Regions from separate parts of the Staphylococcus sp. SA22 genome, predicted to be linked through region 2. Evidence: predicted binding sites of a transcription regulator. Region 2 holds the regulator's gene; the other holds the start of a gene.
What was found. Region 2 encodes LexA, which represses DNA repair genes until DNA is damaged. Its sites were predicted from a motif close to CGAACATATGTTCG; they were not measured.
Positions count from the first base shown of each region.

Region 1 (13,205 bases), on a different contig from region 2:
CACGAGTGATTAAACGATTAATCAATGAAACATTTGATGCAAATTACATTGAAGTTATTGAGGGAGGAATTGAAGAAACGCAAACGTTAATTCACTTACCTTTTGACTATGTCTTCTTTACAGGAAGTGAAAATGTAGGCAAAATCGTTTATCAATCTGCCAGCGAAAATTTAGTTCCTGTGACATTAGAAATGGGCGGTAAATCTCCAGTCATCGTTGATGAAACAGCGAATATTAAAGTTGCCAGTGAACGCATTTGTTTTGGGAAATTCACTAATGCCGGCCAAACATGTGTTGCACCAGATTACATTTTAGTACACGAATCTGTAAAAGATGATTTAATCACAGCCCTATCAAAAACGTTGCGTGAATTTTATGGTCAAAATATACAACAAAGTCCAGATTATGGCCGCATTGTAAACCTTAAACATTATCATCGTCTGACGTCATTACTTAACAGTGCACAAATGAATATTGTATTTGGTGGTCATAGTGATGAGGATGAACGTTATATAGAACCAACATTGTTAGATCACGTTACAAGTGATTCAGCAATTATGCAAGAAGAAATTTTTGGTCCTATCTTACCGATTTTAACGTATCAGTCATTGGATGAAGCAATAGCCTTTATTCACGAAAGACCAAAACCTTTGAGTTTATATTTATTTAGCGAAGATGAAAATGCTACACAACGTGTAATAAACGAGCTATCATTTGGCGGCGGCGCTATTAATGATACATTGATGCACCTAGCGAATCCTAAATTACCATTTGGTGGTGTTGGCACCTCAGGTATGGGACGCTATCATGGTAAATATTCATTCGACACTTTTACACATGAAAAAAGCTACATTTTCAAATCTACACGATTAGAATCAGGTGTCCATTTACCACCATATAAAGGTAAATTTAAATACATCAAAGCTTTCTTTAAAAATTAATTTTTGAGACAAAAATAAACCATGCTTCCATAATTTGATGTTCTTGAAAACAATAAATTTCAAGGTATACACAAATTTTTTGGAAACATGGTTTTCTTTTTATCATGATTAATTAAAGATTAAAATATGACACATACACCTTCAGATGCTACACGAGTGTTATCACATAGCGTAATTTTACCTGTTTCTTTATTTCTTTCGAAAACAGTTACAACTGAATCTCCTTGCTCATGAGCACAAACTAAAAGGTCATCTGATGAGGCAATATTAAAATCTCTTGGGAATTGACCACCACTTTCAGTAATTGTTACTAGTTCTAAGTGTTGACCATTATCAAGAACTTTAAAAATTGCAATGCTATCATGCCCTCTATTAGATACATATAAGAATTGTTGGTCATGAGATAAACGCACTGCTGCAAGTTTAGTATCTCCATCAAAGTTTTCAGGAATTGTTAAATGACGCTCGAGCTCTTCAAATTTACCGTCATTATATTCTGCAACACTCACAGTATTTGATAATTCATGTACGACATAAGCAAATTTTCCATTATCATGAAATTCAATATGTCTTGTCCCGTCACTATCTTTAAATAAAGATTCTTTATAAAATTCAAACCCGTTGTCATCAAATTTATAAGTAACGATACGATCAGCACCTAAATCTGTTACTGCAACGTACTTACCATCTGGAGTTTGATTAATATAATGTGCGTGTGGATGATCTTGTCTTTCATGTGTACCTGTTGGAAAATCATGCGCAAGTTCTTGAATTAGACGTATAATTTCACCTGTGTGCGTATTTAATTCATACATACGTATGATGCCAGCACCATATACCGCTTCAAATAAATATCGTTTATCTCCTGAAATCGATACATAACAACCTGTACCAGCTTTTGAAGACAAACATTTATTTAATAAATGCAATTCACCATTGTCATCAATTTTCAAACTCGCAACACCGCATTGTTCTCCTTCTTTATTGATTCCATATAAAACTTCGTTATTACGCACCAAATATGTAGACGCTTCTAATTCAAATCCTGTTTCTAATAAATCAATACGTGACTGATTTTCGTTTAATTCAAAACGATAAATCCCTTTACCATTCTTTTTAGTGTAAGAACCAATATATCCATTTGTCATTACTTTTACCCCTCCATGTTAGTCTTATTTTCATTTTATTAAATTTTAGCTAGAATTAACAATCATTTATCATTTCCTTAAAGCTAAAACTGTTTAACTACTTTAAAAGAACTATTTGCTGGTGATATGTCATTATTCGATTTTAATTAATCCCTCTTTTTTACTTACACGAGCATTCATTATTAACGCGTTTATGCTTCCACAAAATTTCTGTTGCAAAATAGAACACATGTTCGTATAATGTAATTATCAGATTGGAGTGAATTAAGGATGACAAGTTATGAAGAAGAAACTGATTATCGTAACGTTCCAAGAGAATTACTAGATAACAATATACCTATGGGAAGAGGCATGATTAAATGGGCTCCTTTTGCAACATTACCCGAACAATTCGAAACGATTCAACAATACATTATCGACCAAAACAAAATTACACGTCCTGTATTATCAGATGATCAATTGGCTGAGCTAAACATTCGGCTACACGAGGCGCTACAATATGCCCAACCTGTAGAAGTTAAATTTTATAATAATGGCTTTGTAGATTCAGTACGCTTAACCATTTATCGTATTGATGCTATTAATTATGAAATTGATGGTTATGTTTACAATCAGCAACAACGTCAAAAAATTTCTATCTTTGATATCTTAGATATTGTCTTGTTACCTTAATGCTTTGAACATAATTAAAGGCAAGAACAATCTATATTGTCCTTGCCTAAATGTTATTAGTTATTTTTACTTTCGATATCAGAAATAATTTCTTTAGTTTTTCTTTCAATATCTTCAAAATCTTTTTTAAAGATATAAGCAAATGCTACTAGACCAACACCAGCAACTAATGTTGTAATAGCAACTAAGCTAAATACGAATTTAAACACACATTTAATAAAATTCCACATCTCAATTTCACCTCTGTTAAATTAAATACCTATCTACATTTCATTATACTATCATATATAGAATAATCATTAAATAAATACCCAATTTTACGAAATATATTCATCAAATTATATAGCGAGCAAGCTAATGATTATTTTCAAAAATGCCGAGGAACCTCTGTTTCAACGTGACATGACCTTATATGCTAATGTTAACAATGACTATTATCGTGAATGCTAACTTAAGATTGTTATTTATGATAAGATGATTTTAAGTTTTTAACTTAATATCCCCACCATCTATAAAAATATGTTTTAACTGATTGATAAGTCTTATACACCGAGAAATCACCTCAAACAATTTTATATTTCATTTAGTAAAATATAACTTTATTTAACATGACATTCAATATACATACGATTACTATTTATTTACAATATATTACAACTAAAAAGAAAGGGGCCGATGATATGCAACAAGTGACATCAGATATTATGACTTTTAGAGGTTCACATTTCGAGTTAGGTGTTAAAACTGGTAAATGGCTTCAACAAACACCTCTTCTAAAAAATCGAGAAAAAGAATGGAAAAAACGTGTCCCACGTTTCGATATAGATGTAAATGAAACTTATCAAATATTCCAAACTTACGCACCTCAAATATGGGAAGAATTAATGGGACTACAAAGTATACTCAAAATGCCAACACGCCAAATTATTTTAAACTTTGGACATTATCGTTTTACCGATTTAAAAGAAAGTGGTTGCACGGTCTTTCAAGGCAAAGACTTCATGGTTAGAAATTATGATTATCACCCTGCAACTTATGATGGTCGCTACTTACTATATCAACCTACAGATAGCGGTTTAGCTCAAATTGGTCCTGTATCAAGGGTAACTGGAAGAATGGATGGTATGAATGAGTCAGGATTAACTATGGGCTATAACTTTATGCACCGGAAGAAACCAGCAAATGGTTTTGTATGTTATATGATTGGTCGTCTAATTCTTGAAAATTGCCAAAATGTAACAGAAGCAATCCAATTATTGAAAGAAATACCACACAGAAGCTCATTTAGCTACATACTGATGGACAAATCATTGAACCATGCAATTGTTGAAGTGACGCCGAGATCAATAGATGTTCGTTATGATAATATATGTACAAATCATTTTGAAATATTATCACATGAAAATCGCAATTATACAAAAGAATCTAAAGAAAGACTAGCGCGTACCATTTCACAAACTAATAATAATTTAGATATGACTACAGCATTTAAGTTATTCAATAATCCTCAGTATGAAATTTACAGTAAACTATTCAAAAGCTGGTCTGGCACCATCCATACATCAATGTATCACCCTGAAACATTAACTGCATATTTTACATTGGGAGAAAATGCGCCACCAGAAATAATAGATTTCAAATCATGGTTAGATGGTCAAGACCTTAATATCACTCACTTTACTGGCAATATAGATACCGACTTAACTTTTGCCAACAAATAAATAACACCGATATTAGAGAAATTATGCTTCCTAATATCGGTGCTTACATCCTTTATTTATTCAACTTTGATATTACCATCAATCGTATAAAATTCTAAAACATTGTCGCTTTTCCCAACTTTACCATTAGTAAATGTTTTATTTTTAACTACGCTATCACCCGTTCCCGGATTTAGCTTTAGTATAGTATCTTCAGGTTTACTATCATACTTAAAACGAATATCTCCTTGTTTAGTAGAAGCTTTTGCATCTACTTTTGATGGCATGTTTTTAAATTCAATGTCACCATGATCGTTTAAAAATATGGATTGTTTAATTTGACTCTTGTCGATTTGTAGCGTACCAATAACAACTTTAATATTACTATTTTTAATGTTACTTTTACTAATATAAGTAGGACTATTATTTGTCTTTGAATCTAGTGCGTCAAGATTTGAGTTTTTAATAACTACTTCACCGTTAATGCTTTGAATACTTGTGTTCTCTAAATCAACATCACTGATTCTAACACTTCCTGCTCCAGACGATATATTTAAACGTTTAATCATTTTATCAGGCATTTCAATCGTTAACGTTTTCTTATTCTCATGAAAAGGATTCATATCAATTGCATATCCTCTTGTCTTAGACCTTTTATCACTAACCTTCAACGTCTTATCTACTATATTAATTAATATATCATTGTCACCATCATATTTAACTCTAAATTGATTCCCCCGTTTTATACGAAGTTCTGTACTATCCAAATTTATAGATACATTGTCAAAAGCATCGTCTTTGAATGTTTTATCATATTGTTTAGTACCATATTTGTTTTTATCATAGCTGAACCAAATAATGGTTGCTGCTGTAAAAAAGACAACAAACACTAAAAGCCCAATAAAAAAGAATTTCTTCATTTTCTAACGCTTCCTTTGACAGTTTTAATATACCAAAGTAAATATTTTAAGATTAAACGATAAATGTATTCTAAAATCTTAAATATGACAATGATAAATACTAATCCTAACCCTGAATATGATATGGCAAAAAATACATTACTAATTGAGTCTACAATTCCTCTGGATATTGCTGATGCTAATAAAATAATTGGACAAAACAGCAGCAAAAGTGATATTAAAAATAATGCTAATACAAATAATCCAACTATAGATACTGGTATAAGGATGACAAAAATAGATAGAATGCCTAAACTTAATGAAGCAGCAACAGCTCTTGAAATATTTTCAAATGTTGGTTTAGATTCAGCATAATCAATAACACTTCTAGCTTTTGTTTCAGCTGCAACGTCTTGTGGGTCTTTTAACTTCTTTAAAATTTCCTCTTCATCAACGCCATTAAGTTCTTGCTCATAAAAATAACGTTCATATTCATACATTTTTTGATCTCTTAAATGCCTAGGTAGCGCATCAAGTGCTGTTTCTAATTCATTTAAATAAGTAATCTTGTTCATATAGGTCACTCATCCCAATAAAATTATTCATTCGTTTTTTATAACTTTAAGACCTAAAGCTATTTACTAAAAAATTCAATACGCTTAATTTCTAAATCTTGATAAAGTAAGTTTAATTTTAAATGGTTATCTCTATCAATATACTTTACCGATGAGAAATCATTGCCAACTTTTGTTCTTTTATATCCGAATCCAAGATTTTCAATCGCATTATTTATTGGCGAACCAATTCCCCCATCAAAATTAGTATGTATCTTTTCATCTCTTACTAATATTATCCCCTTAACGATGTTATCCTTTTCTCTCACTTTAACGGTAAGGTCAGGATGAGCTTTACTGTTATAAAATTTAAAACGATCAAACTTAATTTTTTTATTTACTTCATAGCCTTTTTTATCAAACTTCTCATTTAATTTAATATCGTTTATTTCAAGATTAGACAAATCCACAGTTTTCGTATGACGATATTGATATAAACCAATTAATACACCAAAAGAACAGATTAAAAATAATATAAACACAACCCAGCGATTTTGAATACGCACTGATGTCACCCTTTCTTTGTACTTATTTAAATATAGCATAAGGTGCTTCCCGTTTCATCCTTAACAAAAATTAACAAAGAATTTGCAATTAATTTATTTCATTACCTTTTATTACTATAAATTGGTATAATGTTGTAAATGCTAAAGGAGGTTTTTACAATGACAAATTTAGAAACTTATTTCAAAAATAGCCAACCCTTAAATGAATACATTGATGGAATGAAGACAAATCAAGATACCGTTCTCAGTATCTATCAATCATTTGAGTTACCAGAAGATGATTCACGCATCAAAAAAATAAAAGAGATGAATTATTCTAAAATATTAGTAATTACTGAAGACTGGTGTGGAGATGCAATGATGAATCTCCCAATTCTAAAACACATCAGTGAAGCATTAAATTTAGAAGTACGCGTGTTCCATAGAGATGATGATACAAAACTGATCGATCAATATTTAACAAATGGTAAATCACGTGCAATTCCTATCTTCGTATTCTTGAATGATCAATTCGAACAAGAAACAGTTTGGGGACCAAGAGCAAATGAAGTCCAAAAATTTGTAACTGATGTTCGTGCTGATAAATTACCGAGCAAAGATCATCCAGACTATGCAGATTTAGAAAAAGAAACACACTTAGTTATATCAAACCGCTATAAAACTGACGCTTCATTTTGGAAAGCAGTTTATAATTCCATCCTAAATAAATTAGAAAATAAATAAATTTACAATAAGACAAACTTTGAGGTTGGGAAAATTTAAAATTCCCAACCTCAAAATTATTTTTATTAAATGTCTTTTTTAGCGACATATAAGATATTCAAAATGAAGAATATCACTATAGAACCTAATGAAATTACCCATTGCCAATTGCTAAAATCAAAGTTAGAGCTAATCATTTTATCAGTTAAGTAAGCAAAAGGGATATAATCAAAAGCATCTAAAACTTTATCACCGTATCTTGGGATAAATGTAATAAAAGGTTTAATAAACGGTACAATGAGTACTAAAAATACACCTAATGAAAATATCATTGCTGTTTTTTGTGATGCAAGTGTGATTAAGAATAAAAACAAGCCAAAGAATAGTAAAAAGATTAGGAAGAACCATAAATTATCTACATATTTAGAAAACGCCAAATTTTTTCCATTGCTAGATGCTTGCACAACAATCAAAATCACATAATGAATTAATGCAAATAATATTGAAATTAAAATAATTGAAATTGTTTTCGAAATAATGTATCCAACGCGTGTTTTAACTTTACTCATATATAGTTGAATTGTACCTTGTGAAAAATCACGCGTAATTGTCTTAACAACAAACATTAATCCAATTATTAACAATAACCATTTTGCTGCAGCAAATACAGATCCATAGACAATAATATGTTTCGGATTATCCATAGAATTTGCCATAAGTATACTTTGAGTTGCAATCAAACTAGATACGACAAGTATCGCTAAATATGTTAAAGGACTTTTAAAAACACTATAAAGATCATACTTAACTAAATTTAAAATTCTCATTATTTATCACCTCTTTGATTTATATTGAAGTACGTATCACGCAATGAACTTTTACGTGTTTCAATATATTTCGGATAAATATCTAATTCAGATAATGCTTTTAGTATAACTTGATAATTTTTTTGTGCATCGATCATTAAATGTCCGTCTGCTTTGTCGACATTTTGTAATTGGAAATGCTCTGCAAGATATTTTTCAGTTCTATCAAAGTCTTTATGATCAACAGTAACTATCGTTGTGTCAGATGCAACACCTTCCTCCATGTTTACATCTTGAACAAAATGTCCGTCTCTTAAAAATACAGCTCTATCACAAATTAATTCAATATCTTCTAACTTATGACTTGATATAAGAATTCTCATATCAAGTTCATTTACTAGAGACTTAATTGTAGTCAGCACATCAATTGAGCCATCTGGATCCATACCATTTGTAGGCTCATCCAATATTAAAAATTTAGGTTTATTCATTAAAGATACTGCAATTGCTAACTTTTGCTTCATCCCCATTGAATATTTCTTAACTTTCTTTTTAATATAAGGTCTCATACCAAATGCATCTATAATTTTGTCTGTGTATGCTTTATCAAAACCCTTACCTAATACTTGTGCAAATAATTTCAAGTTATACAATCCTGATTTATTATCATATAATTTAGGATGCTCAATTAAAAAACCGATATTATCTGCATTATCAATATCTACTTTTCCATCAAATTTAATAATATTACCATTCATTACTTTCATAACGGTTGTTTTACCAACACCGTTTTTTCCTATTAATCCGACAATTCTACTATCGCCAAAGTCAAAATCAATATCATTTAAAACGACATTTGAGCCGTATTTTTTTGTAATATGTTCTAATTTCATCGACTGCCTCCTTTAAATTTTCTAGTATTTATTTTATTGAGCTGTTTAAAATAATTAACAATAAGTATAACAATGCTTATAATTAGAAAACCAATATTTAAAACATATGAATATAGATCTGGGAATGATGATTGACTTAGAACAAAATAATTCACCAACACTATTGCAATTGAAAATAAAAATGGAACTAAAATGATAATAGTAAACACGTATATACCATATGGCACTTTGACTCTACGCAATTCTGTAAATTGACTAAATGCAATTGGTATAGACAAGAAGTTAGATATGACAAATGCATATGCAGTTGAAAAATAGATTGAATTTGGTTCAATCACATCTGCTTCATAAGCATATAAACTAATAACAAGCGTTCCAATTAATGTTAAAACAATGCATGTAATATAGTTGGCATTAAGCAATTGTTTTTTTGACACTGGTAAACTCATATAAAAATAATATGAATCATTACCACCTAATCTACGATTGAGTCTAAATAAGTGACCAGCATCTAAAATCCAAATAATCAATATTGTTGGACTTATAAAAGATTGCAATAAGTAAAAGAACTTTGTTGAGTCAAGCATTATATAAAAAGGATATAAGGTTAATAATAGAACATAGATGATAAGTGTATATCGTCGTAATTTAAAATTCCTAATTAACAATGCCTTCATTTAAAAACCTTCTTCCATCAATTTGATGTTTTCATGATATTTAGGTTTTCTCTTTTCAAGATAAACCATTAGGTTCTCAATAGAAGGTGTAGTGATATTCACTTTATGACCTAAAATTTCTTTAAATACTTGCGCATGTTCTGTTAATCCTATAAATCCCGTACGCTTATGTTCTTCAAAAATAAGTAAAGATGCTAATTCATCATCAAGGTCCTCAATTGCACCACTCACAACTTGATATCTTTGTAACAGTTGTTCTTTTGAACCATTTAAGATAACTTCACCGTCACTTAAGTGAATGATATAATCAGCTATTTTTTCTAAATCTGAGATAATGTGTGTCGACATGAATATTGTTTTATTTTCATCAATTAATTCTTGCTGAATTATCTCCAATAGCTCATTTCTAGCTAAGGGATCAAGACCTGAAGTAGGCTCATCAAAAATATACAATTCAGCATGATGTGAAAATGCAACTGCTAGTGATAATTTCATTTTCATGCCAGTCGAAAATGTTTTTATTGATTTATTGATTGGTAAATCGAACTTTTCAAGATAAAATTCAAATACTTGATGGTCCCATTTACGATAAAAAGGGGCAATCATTTTTTCAAGTTGCTTCGTAGTCCATCTCTCATTAAAATAATTTTCAGCGTAAACAAACCCAATTCTATTCTTTAACTCTATCGGATTGAGAGCCATATCCTCTTCTAATACTCTAATAACACCAGTTTGTGGTTGATACAAATCCATAATTAACCTTATTATTGTGGTTTTACCAGCGCCATTTCTACCAATAAAACCAGTGACAAATCCTTGAGGAACTTTGAAAGAGATATTCTTTAAATTAAACTGATCACTTGAATAATTAACATTACTTAATTCTATGGCATTCATGATGATTCCTCCTCATAAATGAACGTTAAAATATCTTGAAGTTCCTCAAGTGACATTTCGATGGCTTGCGCTTCGTTAACCAATTCTTTAACCAAATTTTCAATGGTAAAAAATTGTTTCTCTTTTAAAATAGAACTATCTTGTTCCTTAACAAAGGTCCCTTTTCCTCTAATTGTTGTAACAAAACCGTCTTTCTCTAAATCTTCATAAGCACGTTTGGTAGTAATCAAACTTACTTGAAGATCTTTGGCAAGTTCCCTCATTGATGGCAAATGCTCTCCAGGAGCAACATGTCCCTTTAAAATATTTTGTTTTACTTGTTGCTTAATCTGTTCATAAATCGGAAAATCACTATTGTTTTTTAAAATTATTTTCATCAACGTCCCCCTATCACCTTCTGTATATATACAATATACACAATATACACAGTTTTGTAAATATACATTCTTTTTTCTTTTAACTGCTTCACTAACAAATTAATAGCATAGTTGGGAGTTAAACAGAGATGATAAAGAACCACCTATGATTTATTTTGTAGTGGTTCGTACGCATTAGCCACAGCTAATGTGTCCTTAAAAATAGGAATGCATGAGCGAAACTCATGCATAAGAAAGACTAATTTCTAAAGAAAAAGTATTTCTTTATGTTTGGGGCACCTCAACTTGCATTGTCTGTAGAATTTCTCTGTGCTGGGGCCCCGCCAACTTGCACATTGTTGTAAGCTGACTTTCCGACAGCTTCTATGTTGGGGCCCCGCAGTCAACTACTGCCAATATAACTTTGTAGTGCCTTGAACATTGATTGATACCCAATACTCAACTTTTGTTGTAACTAAAAAAGACTGCTAAAACGAATGTCTTTAATCCCTACGTGACAATCGTAGCGTCAACATAAACAATCGTTTTAAACAGTCAATTCTATTTATTATTTTTACGTCGATCATTACTTCTACTTATAAAAGCACAAATCATAAACATAATCGCTGCTAATAATAATTTTATACCTTGGCTTTCATGATTAGTTGCTTGTAAATAATAACCAACAATAAATAAAATAATTGCAAGTACTACAAATATTTTCGTTAGATGTTTCAACTTTTATCACCTCAACATCGATATTATAACAAATATAAGTTTTTTAATAAGCTATTAAATATTAACAGCTCAAAGGACTAATTACTTTCAACTAAAGTAGAGCAACAAAACCATTCATTTAAAATGATTATTGATTGCGATATATTGTGTTCAATGATATTATTTAAGTGTATCCACTGAATTATACTACACAACCCCAAGTCTGGTACCAGCAGACTTGGGGTTATTTATGTGTGTAGGATCATTTTTTATTTTTCCATTTCAGTTCTAACCAAAGTCGAAAAATAATTAGTAAGCCACCTGTAATAAGTGTCATCATCCCTTCTTGCCACCACATCATTACACTACACCTCCGTTCGACTAAAGTATCATACTGAAGGATGACCTACACCTATTCTAACACAAAAGCAGAACATATGTTCGTATTTTGGTAGCGGATTTTACATATTATTCGTTAATTCACCAACAACACTTTATCTTTGGTATAATTGAAGATAATATATAGGCATACAATTTTTTTAAAGAGAGGTTAAGCAATAATGAATCCTTTAGCCCAAAGCTTAAATGAACAACTTCAACAGTCAAATGCAACTGCCTTTGCAATGTTATCTGACTTAGGTCAAAATATGTTTTATCCAAAAGGCATTTTATCTCAATCTGCTGAAGCAAAGAGTACAACATATAATGCAACGATAGGTATGGCGACAAACAAAGACGGAAAAATGTTTGCATCATCTTTAGATGCAATGTTTAATGATTTAACTCCAGATGAAATATTCCCTTATGCGCCACCACAAGGCATCGAAGAATTACGTGATTTATGGCAACAAAAAATGTTGCGTGACAATCCAGAGCTATCAATCGACAACATGTCACGACCAATTGTTACGAATGCATTAACACATGGTTTATCTTTAGTTGGCGATTTATTTGTAAATCAAGATGACACTATCTTGTTACCAGAGCATAATTGGGGTAATTACAAACTTGTTTTCAATACGAGAAATGGTGCAAACCTTCAAACATATCCTATCTTTGATAAAGACGGACATTATACTACTGATTCACTAGTAGAAGCTTTACAATCATACAATAAAGATAAAGTCATTATGATTTTAAATTATCCTAATAATCCGACAGGTTACACACCTACACATGAAGAAGTGACTACCATTGTCAACGCAATTAAAGCATTAGCTGATAAAGGGACAAAAGTTATAGCTGTGGTAGATGATGCATACTATGGTTTATTCTATGAAGATGTGTATACTCAATCATTATTTACTGCATTATCTAATTTAAATTCAAATGCAATATTACCTGTTCGTTTAGATGGTGCAACAAAAGAATTTTTCGCATGGGGATTCCGTGTTGGATTTATGACATTTGGAACGTCTGATCAAACAACTAAAGAAGTTTTAGAAGCCAAAGTAAAAGGTCTTATACGAAGTAACATTTCTAGTGGACCTCTTCCAACACAAAGCGCTGTTAAGCATGTATTAAAAAATAATAAACAATTCGATAAAGAAATCGAACAAAATATTCAAACATTAAAAGAACGCTATGAAGTCACTAAGGAAGTTGTCTATGCTGATCAATATCATTCACATTGGCAAGCCTATGACTTTAACTCTGGGTACTTTATGGCAATAAAAG
Region 1 is NZ_JBSZQY010000009.1:30,495-43,699, reverse strand. It holds gene ACXQH5_RS09080 (aldehyde dehydrogenase) at 1-941, shown strand, start outside; gene pglS (6-phosphogluconolactonase) at 1,061-2,089, opposite strand; gene ACXQH5_RS09070 (YolD-like family protein) at 2,360-2,761, shown strand; gene ACXQH5_RS09065 (hypothetical protein) at 2,818-2,991, opposite strand; gene ACXQH5_RS09060 (C45 family autoproteolytic acyltransferase/hydolase) at 3,442-4,482, shown strand; gene ACXQH5_RS09055 (DUF4097 family beta strand repeat-containing protein) at 4,539-5,381, opposite strand; gene ACXQH5_RS09050 (HAAS signaling domain-containing protein) at 5,378-5,935, opposite strand; gene ACXQH5_RS09045 (membrane protein) at 5,995-6,519, opposite strand; gene ACXQH5_RS09040 (thioredoxin family protein) at 6,640-7,203, shown strand; gene pmtD (phenol-soluble modulin export ABC transporter permease subunit PmtD) at 7,269-8,009, opposite strand; gene pmtC (phenol-soluble modulin export ABC transporter ATP-binding protein PmtC) at 8,009-8,881, opposite strand; gene pmtB (phenol-soluble modulin export ABC transporter permease subunit PmtB) at 8,878-9,558, opposite strand; gene pmtA (phenol-soluble modulin export ABC transporter ATP-binding protein PmtA) at 9,559-10,455, opposite strand; gene pmtR (PSM export ABC transporter transcriptional regulator PmtR) at 10,452-10,832, opposite strand; gene ACXQH5_RS09010 (SE1626 family protein) at 11,373-11,549, opposite strand; gene ACXQH5_RS09005 (Trp-rich small protein) at 11,791-11,889, opposite strand; gene ACXQH5_RS09000 (aminotransferase class I/II-fold pyridoxal phosphate-dependent enzyme) at 12,089-13,205, shown strand, end outside.
Region 1: a site for LexA is predicted at 2,312-2,325, ahead of ACXQH5_RS09070 (YolD-like family protein). Genes of this name have one in related genera too.

Region 2 (13,205 bases):
AATCTATTTTCTAATTTTTTTATTTGTTGTATAATTGAGGTTACATTTAAAAAAGAGAGGTTGAGTGTAATGTTAAAAGAATTCAAAGAGTTCGCCTTAAAAGGTAACGTCTTAGATTTAGCAATTGCTGTTGTGATGGGTGCAGCTTTCAACAAGATTATATCTTCATTAGTAGAAAATATCATCATGCCATTAATTGGTAAAATTTTCGGATCAGTTGATTTTGCTAAAGAATGGTCATTCTGGGGTATTAAATACGGTTTATTTATCCAATCTGTTATCGACTTTATTATCATCGCGTTTGCTTTATTCATCTTTGTTAAGATTGCAAATACATTAATGAAGAAAGAAGAAGCCGAAGAAGAAGCAGTTGTGGAAGAAAATGTTGTGTTATTAACTGAAATCAGAGATTTATTACGTGAGAAAAAATAATTTTTAAATAAAAAGAGATGGGCTAAGGTTGTTCTATACATTCCAAAGTACCATCTCTATTTTTTATGTTTTAATTTCTTTTGAATCTTGTTGAACTCTGATATTGATCTGATTTCACTTCTAAAACTAAAGGTATTCTATTTTTCAATTCGCTCACATGTGAAATAATCCCAACCATTCTACCAGTTGATTTAAGATTTAACAAAGTGTCTAACGCTGTTTCAAGTGTTTCTTGATCTAATGTACCGAATCCTTCATCAATAAATATTGATTCTAGTGAAATACCTCCTGATTGCTGCTGTACAATTTCGCTTAACCCTAAAGCTAATGCAAGCGACGATTGGAAAGTTTCTCCACCTGATAACGAGCTAATATGTCTAGACTTATTTGAATGCAAATCAAATACATCAATTTCTAGGCCACTAAGACCATGAGAAACCGCTTCTCGCCTAATTAGTTGGTATCGATTATCTGACATTGTTGCTAATCTCAGATTTGCTTGAGCAATAATTTGATCTAAATAGTAAATTAAGACAAAGTTTTCCAATGTAAGATTTTTGTTGTTCTTACCACTGACAATCTCAGCCAATTGAAATATTTCTTGTTGATTCTTTAATTCTTGATTTAAGTAATTAATATGCGAAACTATAGATTGTGTTTTTTTAATATTATTTTGACATTGATAATGAACAGCAGAGTATTCATCTATCAGTGTATTCATCTTTCCTTTTTTCAGTTCATATTCATCTATTAATTTATCAGAGTCCAATAACTCTTTATCCTTGGTTAATGATTCTAACCTAGCTATTTCCATTTCAAATTCATGATAACATTTTTTATAAGTATCCCTTTTCTGCTCTAATTCCTCTTGCTCGCCCCTCCAGGCTATTATTTCATTTATATCATTGTCATCAGTTAAATTCAGCCTCGACATTTCCATTTCAATAGACTGTTCATTCAATTCTAAGTCATTATTGTAAGTTTCTAGTTGATTTTCATAGTGATTTAGATTATTTTGCTCAATTAACTTTCTTTGAGACAATTGTATTAACTTATCTTCAATCTCCTTTGAGTGTTCTTGATGTTGATTCACATCTTGAACATACTTCTTATAATCCACTTCAAAATTAGTGATATTATTATATTTTGAGAGTGTTTCAAATTCAGTGATGAGATCTCGACATAATTTCAACTCAGATTCATTTTTATTTAGACGCAATTGTTTATTATGAATTTGCAACGTTAGATTATCTTTTTCTTCTTTCATTTGTTCTATAAATTTATTAAGATCTCTTTGATTATTCAATGCATTTTCATTTTCTAGCAGACGCTTATTCAATACTTCGAGTGAAAGATCACTTTGCGTTTTAATATTAATATTCGATATTTTTTCATTAACAAATTTAATTTCAGAATTATGCACAGCAATATTCGATTTCATAGTGTGGATATTTGCTTCAATTTCTTTAATTTCATTTTGACGTTTAGCAATACTGTCAAAATCAATATGATGCCCTAAATCCTGAATTTCATTACCACATATCGGACATTGATCTCCAATCTTTACAGCAGATTTAATTTCACTTATAAAGCTTTCTTTATCATTTAAGTCCAATTTTGATTTATCGTAGCGTTCTAATTTTATTTCGAGATTCTTCAATATAGTTTTTTCTTCATTAATTTGATTCTCTAACTCTTGCTTACTACCTAATAGTTTATCTAATTCAGCTTTAGCTTTTTCATTTTCTTTAATTACATTAATTTCATTATTTATGTTAGTTATCGCATTATTTAGTTCGATAATTTTCTCGTAATCACTTTCATTATTACCTATTGAATTTTCGACCTTTTCTAAACCTTTGATTAGATTATTTAATTCATCACCTAATTGTTCACCCTCAGTTCTCAAGCGTTCAATATTGAGATAACTTTGTTGATACTTATAAATATCGTTAAATAATACTCTAGTTTTATCAATAAAAGAGATTTTACTTTCAATTAAATCTCCGTTTTCTTCTAACATTTTTTTCTCTTTGTCTATGTTTCGTTTATCACAATCAAGATTCAATATTTTATTATTGGTTTTAGAAATATCTTTTTTGCTATTAGCAATTTTGCTTTCAATTTTTTCTCTATTTTCAATATAATTCAATAGGTTTGTAATATCTTGTAACAACTTTAACTTAGCTTCAATTTCCTCTATTTCAGGTTGTTGCTCTTTCAATTGAACGAAATCAATTTTATTTTTGTTGAGTTGATTAATATTATCTTTTAATATATTATTTTCTAGTGTTTTCTTTTCTATTATTTCATATTCTTTAATAGCAGTTTCTTTACTTTCATTCACAAATGCTAGTATTTCTTTCGACCTAGCTTGTAAAAGTGGTATATTTTCAATCACTTTGTCTATCTGTTGAGTGGCAACCTCTAATAAGCCTTTTATTTTGTCATCATCAAATGATTCAATTTCTTGCCATAAAAGGTCAATTTGTTGATATCTATTCTCGATTTGAGCTTTTTCTTTTTTTACTTCTTCTTTTAATATTTCTCGTATAGCTTCAAATTTTTCACTGTCAAACAGTGTTCTTAATATCCCTTGCTTTTCACGACTGTTTGATATTAAAAAGCGTTTGAATTCACCTTGAGGCAAAATAAACAATTGTCGGAATTGATCTGCATTTACTCCTAATAATTCAATAATGAATTGGGTACCTGAAATTACTTTACTTTCTCTAATTTCATACTTGCCATCCACCATCTCAAATACATCAAATTTAGCGTTCGTTTTTGTTGTATTACCTTCTTTGATATAAGGGCCTTGTCTATGCACTTTATAAATTCGATGATTTAATTGAAATTCAAACGTTACTGACATCGGCTGTTTACCATCAGCGAAATGACTTCTCAAATCATTTTCTTCTCTTTGTTCAGTTGATGCTTTACCAAACAAGGCATAAGTCATTGCATCAAAAATCATTGTTTTACCCGATCCAGTCTTACCACTTATTAAAAACAATTCATTATTATCAATTTTAGAAAAATCAATTTCTTCTTTTAAAAAGGGTCCGAAATTATTCAACTTTAAATGTAATGGTTTCATTCATTAATCCTCCTTTCTCAATCCGTTTTCTAAAATATTTTTTATCTTTTTAGATTGGATATCCGATAATTCTTTATCAGTTATATGTTTATAAAACATTTCGATGATTGACATGTCATCTTTTTCTCTTATTTCTATAGCGTTATTTTCTTCATTGTAATTAAAAGTTTCATTCGTCAGCGCTAAAGTATTAGGATAAATTTGTTTTAAACTCATCATTGGATCAGTAATATGGGACATATTTTTAAGTTTAAAATGTAAATAATTATCTTTATTTTTCACATGAACTTTTTCATTAATAACATCATTATATTCGCCCGAGATAATTTCCAATTGTCTAAGCGGCTTAAGAGGAATAAATACATCGTTAATAATGCCATCGTTAATTGTTACACGTCTATACCCTTTAGCTTGACCCGCTTCCGAAAATGAATACTGCAATAAGGAGCCACTATATTTAATTTTGTCGTCTTCTATACTAAATGGATGATGCAAGTGACCTAGCATGACATAATCAAATATATCAAAAACACCTTTCTGAACTGACTCAACCGTTCCAATAGTTAATGGTCTTTCAGAATCAGATGTCTTTCCACCTTGAACAGTCAGATGACTAATTAAAATATTGACGGCATCTTCATCAATTGCCGGTGCTATTGTTTCAATACAGCGCGTAATTCCCTGTTGATGCGTTTCAATGGTGTCATCTTCAAAATAGTGTTTCATTTCGCTCACAGTAGCATAAGGGAGTGTATAAAAATTAACCCCATTTATCTCTATTGGCGAATTAATCGATGTAAAATCTGTTCTTATAAATAACTGATTATGTTCAAACCAACTCGCCCCATAGTTTAATCTCTCTTTACCATCGTGATTTCCGCTAATCATAATTATTGGTATACGCAGTTCTAAATTTAGCTTTCCAATCGCTTGTTCTAATAACATGATTGCATCTTTACTTGGATATGTTGTGTCATATAAATCTCCAGCTATCACAATGATATCAGGTTCTTCTTCTTTCATTTTTTCTACGAACATATCTAAAATATACGCTTGATCTTCTAAAAGCTGTTTGCCATTTAATATTTTCCCTAAGTGCCAGTCTGCTGTATGTATAATTTTCATTACTGCCTCCATATAGAACATTTGTTCGCTTTTTATTTTAATATAAACATTTCACCTTTTCAAGTAAAATTAAAACCACTCATTGACTGATTTAAAAGTCGATCACAAGTGGTTTTAAAAGTAATTAATTGATTAATGTTTTCTTTAGTTTTTTGTATTTATATAGCATTGCTGCTCTCCAAGGAACAATCATACAGAATGCTAATAAAAAGAACATGCCGCCTAATTCTCCAGGATCTATTTCATTACTAATGAATATTTTCATCACAGTACGAATGATAAGTAATGAAATCAAAATAACTGGAAATGCTTTAGATCGTTTCATATAAATTTCTGTACCTTTGACTTCAAATCGAGAAGTCCAAATTAGAACTGTAGAAAAAAGCAAACCAATTATAAAGGCTTCTAGCATTTCCGATCCAGTTAGCCTAAAATATGGAACGACGTACATCAATGCACCAGTCGCCATAAAAAACGGTGGCAAAACTATTTTTTTCTCATTTACCGGATAATTTTGAGCTTTCATACGAATAACTATAACTATAGTTCCCATAAATAAAGCTACAATGATTGAAAATAATAAATAGAGCACGCAGACACCTTCTCGTTAAATAAACTCTCTGTAAATCATACAAAATGAATTATAGCATTTCTCAGTCTATTCGTCATTTTGTTAACTTTAATTTTAATAAACATATTTATTCTTATAAATTTGATTATAAAAAGAGGCCATTTCCATATCTGGAAAATAGCCTCTATCAATTGCGAATTTACTTTTTCGCACTCTTCATATTTTGATCCATATTTTTATTCATCATCGTCATCATTTGATTAATTTTCTTCTGAGAAGGTTTTTGACCCATTTGCATCATCATCATACGAAGCATTTCTTCGTTGATTGGTGGGTTTTTCTTCAAGTAGTCCATCATATATTTTCTAGCTAAAAGGAAACCTCCAATTAAACCTAAAATTAATGCAGCTACTATAAAAATAATTGCTAACCAAGTTGCCATTGTTTCACCCGCTTTCTTTATCCTACTGAATTTTACTAAATTCATCACATTATTTCAAGAACTAGTTTATTCAAGTATTTTAATATCGATACTAAAAATAATATCAAAAATCATGCTGTTATAACAGAGGTTTTAAAGATTAATCTGAAATAGTATATTTTCAAAAGTTATCACTTATGATGTAGTTTGAGTGCTATACTCTAAATTTCAACACTTTAAAAAAAGCCTAAGATTATGCATCCTAGACTTCTAAACATACTCGCTTTATAAATTATTCTTATAAGCTCATAACTTGGTTTAAGATATTTTCTTTTGTAAAGCCATATTTTTCAACTACTAGATCGCCAGGTGCACTTGCGCCAAAGCCGTCAATAGCAATAACTTTACCTGCAGTACCTACATATTTATGCCATCCTAGCGGTGAAGCCATTTCAATCGCAACACGTTTTGTTACGCTTGATGGAATAACTGATTCTTTATATTCTTCAGATTGTTGTTCAAATGCATTCCAGTTAGGCATTGAAACAACACGCACTGATTTACCTTGTTTTTCAAGATCTTTAGCAGCTTCAACTGCAAGATTAACTTCTGAACCTGAAGCTAATAATAGGAATTCTGGTGTCTCTTCAGAGCCATAAACTGTATAGGCACCTTTTCGAACGCCTTCTTCAACTACATCTTCTGGTACATCTAAAACCGGTAAGTTTTGACGTGTCAATACTAATGAAGTAGGTGTAGATTCAGATTCTAAGGCAACTTCCCATGCTACTCTTGTTTCATTACCATCAGCAGGACGGATAACATTCATATTTGGAATGGCTCTTAGTCCAGCTAATTGTTCAATTGGTTCATGAGTAGGACCATCTTCACCTACTGCAATTGAATCATGTGTGAAGATGAACGTAGCATTTAATCCCATAATTGATGATAAGCGTAACGCTGGTTTTAAATAATCACTAAATACGAAGAATGTTGCACCATATGGATGTAAACCTCCATGTGCAGCCATACCATTTACAGCAGCACCCATAGCAAATTCACGTACACCAAACCACACATTTTTACCTTCAGGTGTTTCAGAACTATAATCAGTTGCATCATTTACATTGGATTTGTTTGAACCAGCAAGGTCTGCTGATCCACCAAAGAATGAAGGGACAGTTTTACTGATTGCTTGAATAACAGTACCAGAATCAGCACGAGATGCACCATTATGACCAAGTTCAAAACGTGGTAATTCATCCTTATAATTTTTAGGCAATTTACCACTAATCGCTAATTTAAATTCTTCTGCTAATTCAGGATATGTTTCTGCATATTTTTCTAATAATGAATTCCATTGAGATTCATCTTCATTAGCACGTTTTAACATAGTATTTTGGAAAATTTCGTATACTTCTTCTGAAACATTAAAACGTTTTTCAGGATCTAAACCATAATTTTCGAATGTTAATTTTCTTTCATCTTCACCTAAAGGTGCCCCATGAACACCATTAGTTCCTGCTTTATTCGGTGAACCAAATCCGATTGTTGTTTTAACTTCAATAATCGTTGGTCCTTCTTGAGATTTAGCAGTAGTAATCGCATTATCAATTTCTTCTAAATCATTACCATCTTTAACTAGTAAGTAATTCCAACCATATGCTTCAAAACGAGCTTTTGTGTTTTCAGAAAAAGCTTTGTTTAATTCGCCATCTAATGAAATATCATTTGAATCGTATAAAACAACTAATTTACTTAATTTATTATGTCCAGCAAATGAAGCTGCTTCATGCGAAATACCTTCCATTAAATCACCGTCAGAAGCTAATACATATGTGTAATGATCTACAACATTATATCCTTCTTTATTAAATTTCCCTGCTAGGTGATCTTCTGCTAAAGCTAATCCTACTGACATAGCAAAACCTTGTCCAAGTGGTCCAGTAGTAACTTCTACACCATCAGTATGTCTGTATTCAGGATGACCTGGTGTTTTAGAACCCCATTGTCTAAATTGCTTTAATTCTTCTAATTCTAAACTACCAGAAACATGTAACAAGCTATACAATAATGCTGAACCATGCCCTGCCGATAATACGAAACGGTCTCTATTGAAGTAATCTTTAGATTGTGGATTAAAATTCAGATGACGTGTCCACAAAGTGTAAGCCATTGGGGCAGCTCCCATAGGTAATCCTGGATGACCAGAATTCGCTTTTTCGATTGTGTCGATACTTAGTGCACGTAGCGTATCAACAGCTAATTGATCTTTTTCATTAAACATCTTGTGTATCTTCCCTTCTTCAATTTTATCAAATACATTATAACTTATTTTAAAATAAAAAGATAAGTAAAATACTTATTTCAAGTTATAATGTCAGAAAATTCTTTACAGATTTGTGATTTAATTTTTATTATCTCTTTTTTGTTGTATCTCTTTAATTTTTTCAGGTGTTACATCATTACCTTCTGGATCAATTACTTTAGTATTTTCAATTTGTTGTTTAAACCCTTTTCTAAAACTCTCAAGATAAGCTTTTCTTAAGGCTGTTTGCTCCTTTGCTTCTTCTTGAGTTAATCCTACTTCTTTTTTCTTTTTAGCTAACTCGTTAATTCTTTCGATATTCAAATCAGAATTACTCAATTAAAAAACCTACCTTCAATTTGTTTATTCAATCATTATAATACTTTAACAAAATATAACAAATTTAAGATCAGCAAAAAAGTAATAAAAAACGCTATTTCGCAAAAATAGGCAAAATAACGTTGTGACAATGTATCAATTTATTAAAGCGAACACTTTCCCATCTCTTTGTTCGCTATTGTTTGTAGGGTCTTTATGTTCGTATGTTTTATTTATCGTATTGTTCTTAATTTGATGGTCAGTCATTTCGTACACTTGTTCCGAGTGAGCACTAACGTTCGCACTTAACAAGAATATTGCAAAGGCTACACTTGAAACTAAAAATATGATGATATATGTTGATACGTTTTTATATTTATTGTAAAACATCATTTTCACTCCTAGAACATTTGTTTGTACAAGTAATTTATCAGAACTTATGTTCTGTGTCAATATTTTAACGAACAAATGTTTGTTTTGATTGTGAATTAATGATATACTGTATTTAAATTAATTTAGGGAGTGCCTATATATGAGAGAATTAACAAAACGACAAAGCGAAATATATAACTATATTAAACAAGTTGTTCAAATGAAAGGTTATCCGCCTAGTGTTCGCGAAATTGGTGAAGCAGTTGGCTTAGCATCCAGTTCAACTGTTCATGGTCACCTTTCACGTCTTGAAGAAAAAGGCTATATAAGAAGAGATCCAACGAAACCACGTGCTATAGAAATTGTAAGTGATCAAACAAATGATAATATTAATATGGAAGAAACGATTCATGTGCCAGTTATTGGTAAAGTCACAGCAGGTGTTCCTATTACCGCAGTAGAAAATATTGAAGAGTATTTTCCATTACCTGAACACTTAACATCGACACATAATAGCGACATATTCATATTAAACGTCGTAGGCGACAGTATGATTGAGGCTGGTATATTAGACGGAGACAAAGTAATTGTTCGCAGTCAAACCATAGCAGAAAATGGAGACATTATTGTTGCTATGACTGAGGAAGATGAAGCAACTGTCAAACGCTTCTATAAAGAAAAAAATCGTTATCGATTACAACCTGAAAATAGTACAATGGAGCCAATTTACCTCGACAATGTTGCTGTAATTGGGAAAGTAATTGGTTTGTACCGCGAAATGTAATATTTTAAACCGTTATATATTATCGTAATTGTTAAACCCTCATTTTTATAAATTTTGGACCTCTTGAAAAAGTTTCGTTTTCAAGAGGTTTTATTTATTCTAATCTAAATTCAGTTCAAACAGAAATTGCGAATTGTTAGATAATCTCATTCTTTAATATAAATTTTGAATTACAGATTCCTGCAAAATGTTACACAAATTAAAACTCGCCCCCGTAATAATTTACAGGAGCGAGCCATTATTATTTTTTTCTTTCTTTTTTATTAAGTATATCTTTGACGCGTTCAAGTATATCCGCATCTTTTGGTTTATCTGTTGTCATCATGTTTATCTACTTCCTTACAGACAAACATTACCCTTTAAACTCATACCAAAAACATTAACCAGTATAATTTTCTGTCCAAAAAGGTTGTTTTTCATCATTAAAATCAACACCAACACCTAATATTTTAAACGTATCATTTAAAATATTTTTTCTGTGACCAATAGAATTCATTAATCCTTGATGTGCATAGATACTACTAACTTGACCATATGCTAAATTCTCTCCGGCTGAGTTAAATGTAATACCATCTTTTTTCAATCGATCAAATGGTGATTGACCTTTTAAATTTGTATGATCAAAATAATGATTTTCGGCCATATCTTTACTATGCTTACGAGCAGTTTCAGAATTCTGTTTAGAATACTTCAATGTAGATAATTGATGTTGTTTTCTTTCAGCATTAACTAAATCAAAATTTTGTAGTTCAAAACTATCTGCAAGCGATTTCGAAGGTGCTCCATATTGTTCTTTTAATCTATTTTCCATAGCATCACTTACTTGTAAAACAGCTGTTACATTATTACGTCGATGCTTATCATAAAATACCGTCGTATAAATGTGATTTTTATGGAAAACATCATATTCTTTATTATTTTGTTCGTAACGCACTCTACCTTTAACAATCTCTGTTTCTGGTTCGCCTAATCTTTGCCTTACAACCGATTTCGGTGTATTGTATTTAATTTTTGATTTTGAAGTGATGATATTTTGATTTGTATATAACACATTAACTTTATCTTTAATGTAACTTATCATTATAAAATTATTGTAATCGTCATCATAATACGTATACCACTTCGTACCATATTCATTAAATGTCACTCTTTTTGGTTTATTTAATGTTTTCTCAACATCTGATTTCGACATGTTCATTTGTATATTGTTAAAGGCAAATTGTTGTTTCTTCGGCGTATCCAATTTATTTTCCGCAGAAATTGTTTCTTTATTGATGTGAATGTCAATATATTGTCTTACTTCATTTTGTAAATGAATGAATGGTTTAAATTCTGTTATTGGCGCAATGATAATAATTGATAAAAACGCAACAACAGTTACTATGAATTTTTTAATTTACATCACCTACTATAAATATTAATCTCTATCACCGTTGAAAATAGAGTTTCTAACAATAACATAATCTACAGTACGTAATGATTTCAAGTCTTTTCCACCGGCATATGAAATTGAGCTTTGTAAATCTTGTTGCATTTCTTTTAAGGTATCCATTAATGACCCCTTATGTTCTACAAACATTTTTTTACCTTCTACATTTTTATGTTCGCCTTTTTGAAATTCAGATGCACTACCAAAATATTCTTTATACTGTTTACCATCAAGTTCTACAGTTTCACCAGGTGATTCTTCGTGTGCCGCAAATAATGAACCAATCATGACCATTGATGCACCAAATCTAATTGACTTAGCGATGTCGCCATGCGTTCTTATACCACCATCGGCAATCAAAGGTTTACGAGCTGCTTTACTACATATGTTTAATGCCGCTAACTGCCAACCACCAGTACCAAAACCTGTTTTAATCTTTGTAATACAAACTCTACCAGGACCTATACCGACTTTGGTAGCATCAGCACCAGCATTTTCTAATTCTCTAACACCTTCTGGCGTACCAACATTACCAGCAATAACAAAACTATCAGGTATATGGGTTTTTATATGTTTAATCATGTTTATCACTGAATCTGAGTGACCATGCGCAATATCTATTGTAATATATTCGGGGATTAATTTTTCTTGAGCTAACTTTTCAATAAAATCAAATTCCGCTTTCTTTACACCAACTGAAATAGATGCAAATAAGCCTGAATTTTGCATATGTTTTATAAAAGGTATTCTTGCTTCTTCATCAAAACGATGCATGATATAAAAGTAATCATTTTCAGCAAACCATTTCGCTAATTTCTCATTCATAACTGTTTGCATATTTGCAGGAACTACAGGTAGCTTGAATTTTTTCGGACCAAATTGGATAGTTGTATCACATTCAGACCTACTTTCAACTATGCATTTATTAGGTATTAATTGAATATCTTCGTAATCAAATATTTTCACTTTAAATAGCCCCTTTAAAAACTAATTATTTTTAAATGCAAATTAAAAACCGAATGTTTCCTTATTAATATGAGAAAACATTCAGTTTATAGCATTCGTATATACTGTACATTGTTTTATTGATATTGTAAATGGGCTAAAGTACGAAATTTGATTTTACCAACTTGATTTTTTAACACCTGGAATTTGTCCTTTGTGCGCATGTTCTCTAAACGCAATACGAGACATTTCAAATTTACGTAATACACCTCTAGGTCTTCCAGTTACTTTACATCTTCTAGTTAAACGTGTAGGTGATGAATCTCTTGGTAATTTTCTTAACGCTTCGTAATCACCTTTTGCTTTTAACTCTTTACGTAATTCGTAATATTTATTTACTAACTCTTCTCTTTTTCTCTCTTTTGCTATTTTAGATTTCTTAGCCATATATAGTTACCTCACTTTTTATCAAATCGTAATTATTACGATTTATATAATAACACAATCCTCACATAATTCAACAGTAAAGTTTCATTTCTTTGTTAAATTATTTTCTAAACCATCATATTTAACATTAAAATGTATTGTCGAACATTTATAAAACATATCCACAATTACTTCGTACTTATTAAATTCCGCTTTGAAATTTTAAATTCTACTATATTAAATACTCTTTCAAGCATTCGCTAACAAAATGACTTTATAAAATCAGTAATCTATTTCCTTCTATAAATATTCTCAAATTTTAATAAAGTAACAACTAATACAATCATAAATTGTTCTATCGATGAAACTCAATTCATTAATCACTCTTCACAAAAATTTCATAAAAAAGCGAGCTCCCCAATATAATAGGTAAGCCCGCTTTATTTTCAAATCGTCGTATTTGAATGATAAGAATTACTTAGTTTCACGATGTAACGTATATTTGTTTAATCTTGGGCAATATTTTTTCATTTCAATACGCTCAGGATTATTACGTTTATTTTTAGTAGTGATATAGTTACGATCGCCACATTCTGTGCATGCTAATGTTACGTTTACGCGCACGTTAAACACCCTCTCTTGTTAGGAATCTTTACGATTTATTATGATATCATAAACTGCTCAACTACGCAATATAGAAACTACATATCAAATTTATTTTTCAAAGTTTTCGTATGTTTCATCATTTTCAGTTTCAAGATCAATAGAATTTATATCAATACCTAATGCTTTTGCAACACCTTTACCATATTCTGGGTCAGCTTTGTAACAATGACGAATATGACGTCGTTTAACATCATCCGTTACGCCTTCCATTGCATTTGCTGTATTTGTAAAAATTCTTTCTTTAGCGTCCTCTGATTGTAATCTAAACAATTTACCTGGTTGTTCAAAATAATTATCATCATCTTGAC
Region 2 is NZ_JBSZQY010000001.1:281,288-294,492, forward strand. It holds gene mscL (large conductance mechanosensitive channel protein MscL) at 70-432, shown strand; gene sbcC (exonuclease subunit SbcC) at 503-3,532, opposite strand; gene sbcD (exonuclease subunit SbcD) at 3,536-4,657, opposite strand; gene ACXQH5_RS01290 (CcdC family protein) at 4,782-5,249, opposite strand; gene ACXQH5_RS01295 (hypothetical protein) at 5,343-5,441, opposite strand; gene ACXQH5_RS01300 (YneF family protein) at 5,428-5,670, opposite strand; gene tkt (transketolase) at 5,948-7,936, opposite strand; gene ACXQH5_RS01310 (DUF896 domain-containing protein) at 8,057-8,296, opposite strand; gene sosA (DNA damage-induced cell division inhibitor SosA) at 8,432-8,665, opposite strand; gene lexA (transcriptional repressor LexA) at 8,808-9,431, shown strand; gene ACXQH5_RS01325 (CAP domain-containing protein) at 9,811-10,827, opposite strand; gene guaC (GMP reductase) at 10,849-11,826, opposite strand; gene rpsN (30S ribosomal protein S14) at 11,983-12,252, opposite strand; gene rpmG (50S ribosomal protein L33) at 12,706-12,855, opposite strand; gene ACXQH5_RS01345 (catalase) at 12,946-13,205, opposite strand, start outside.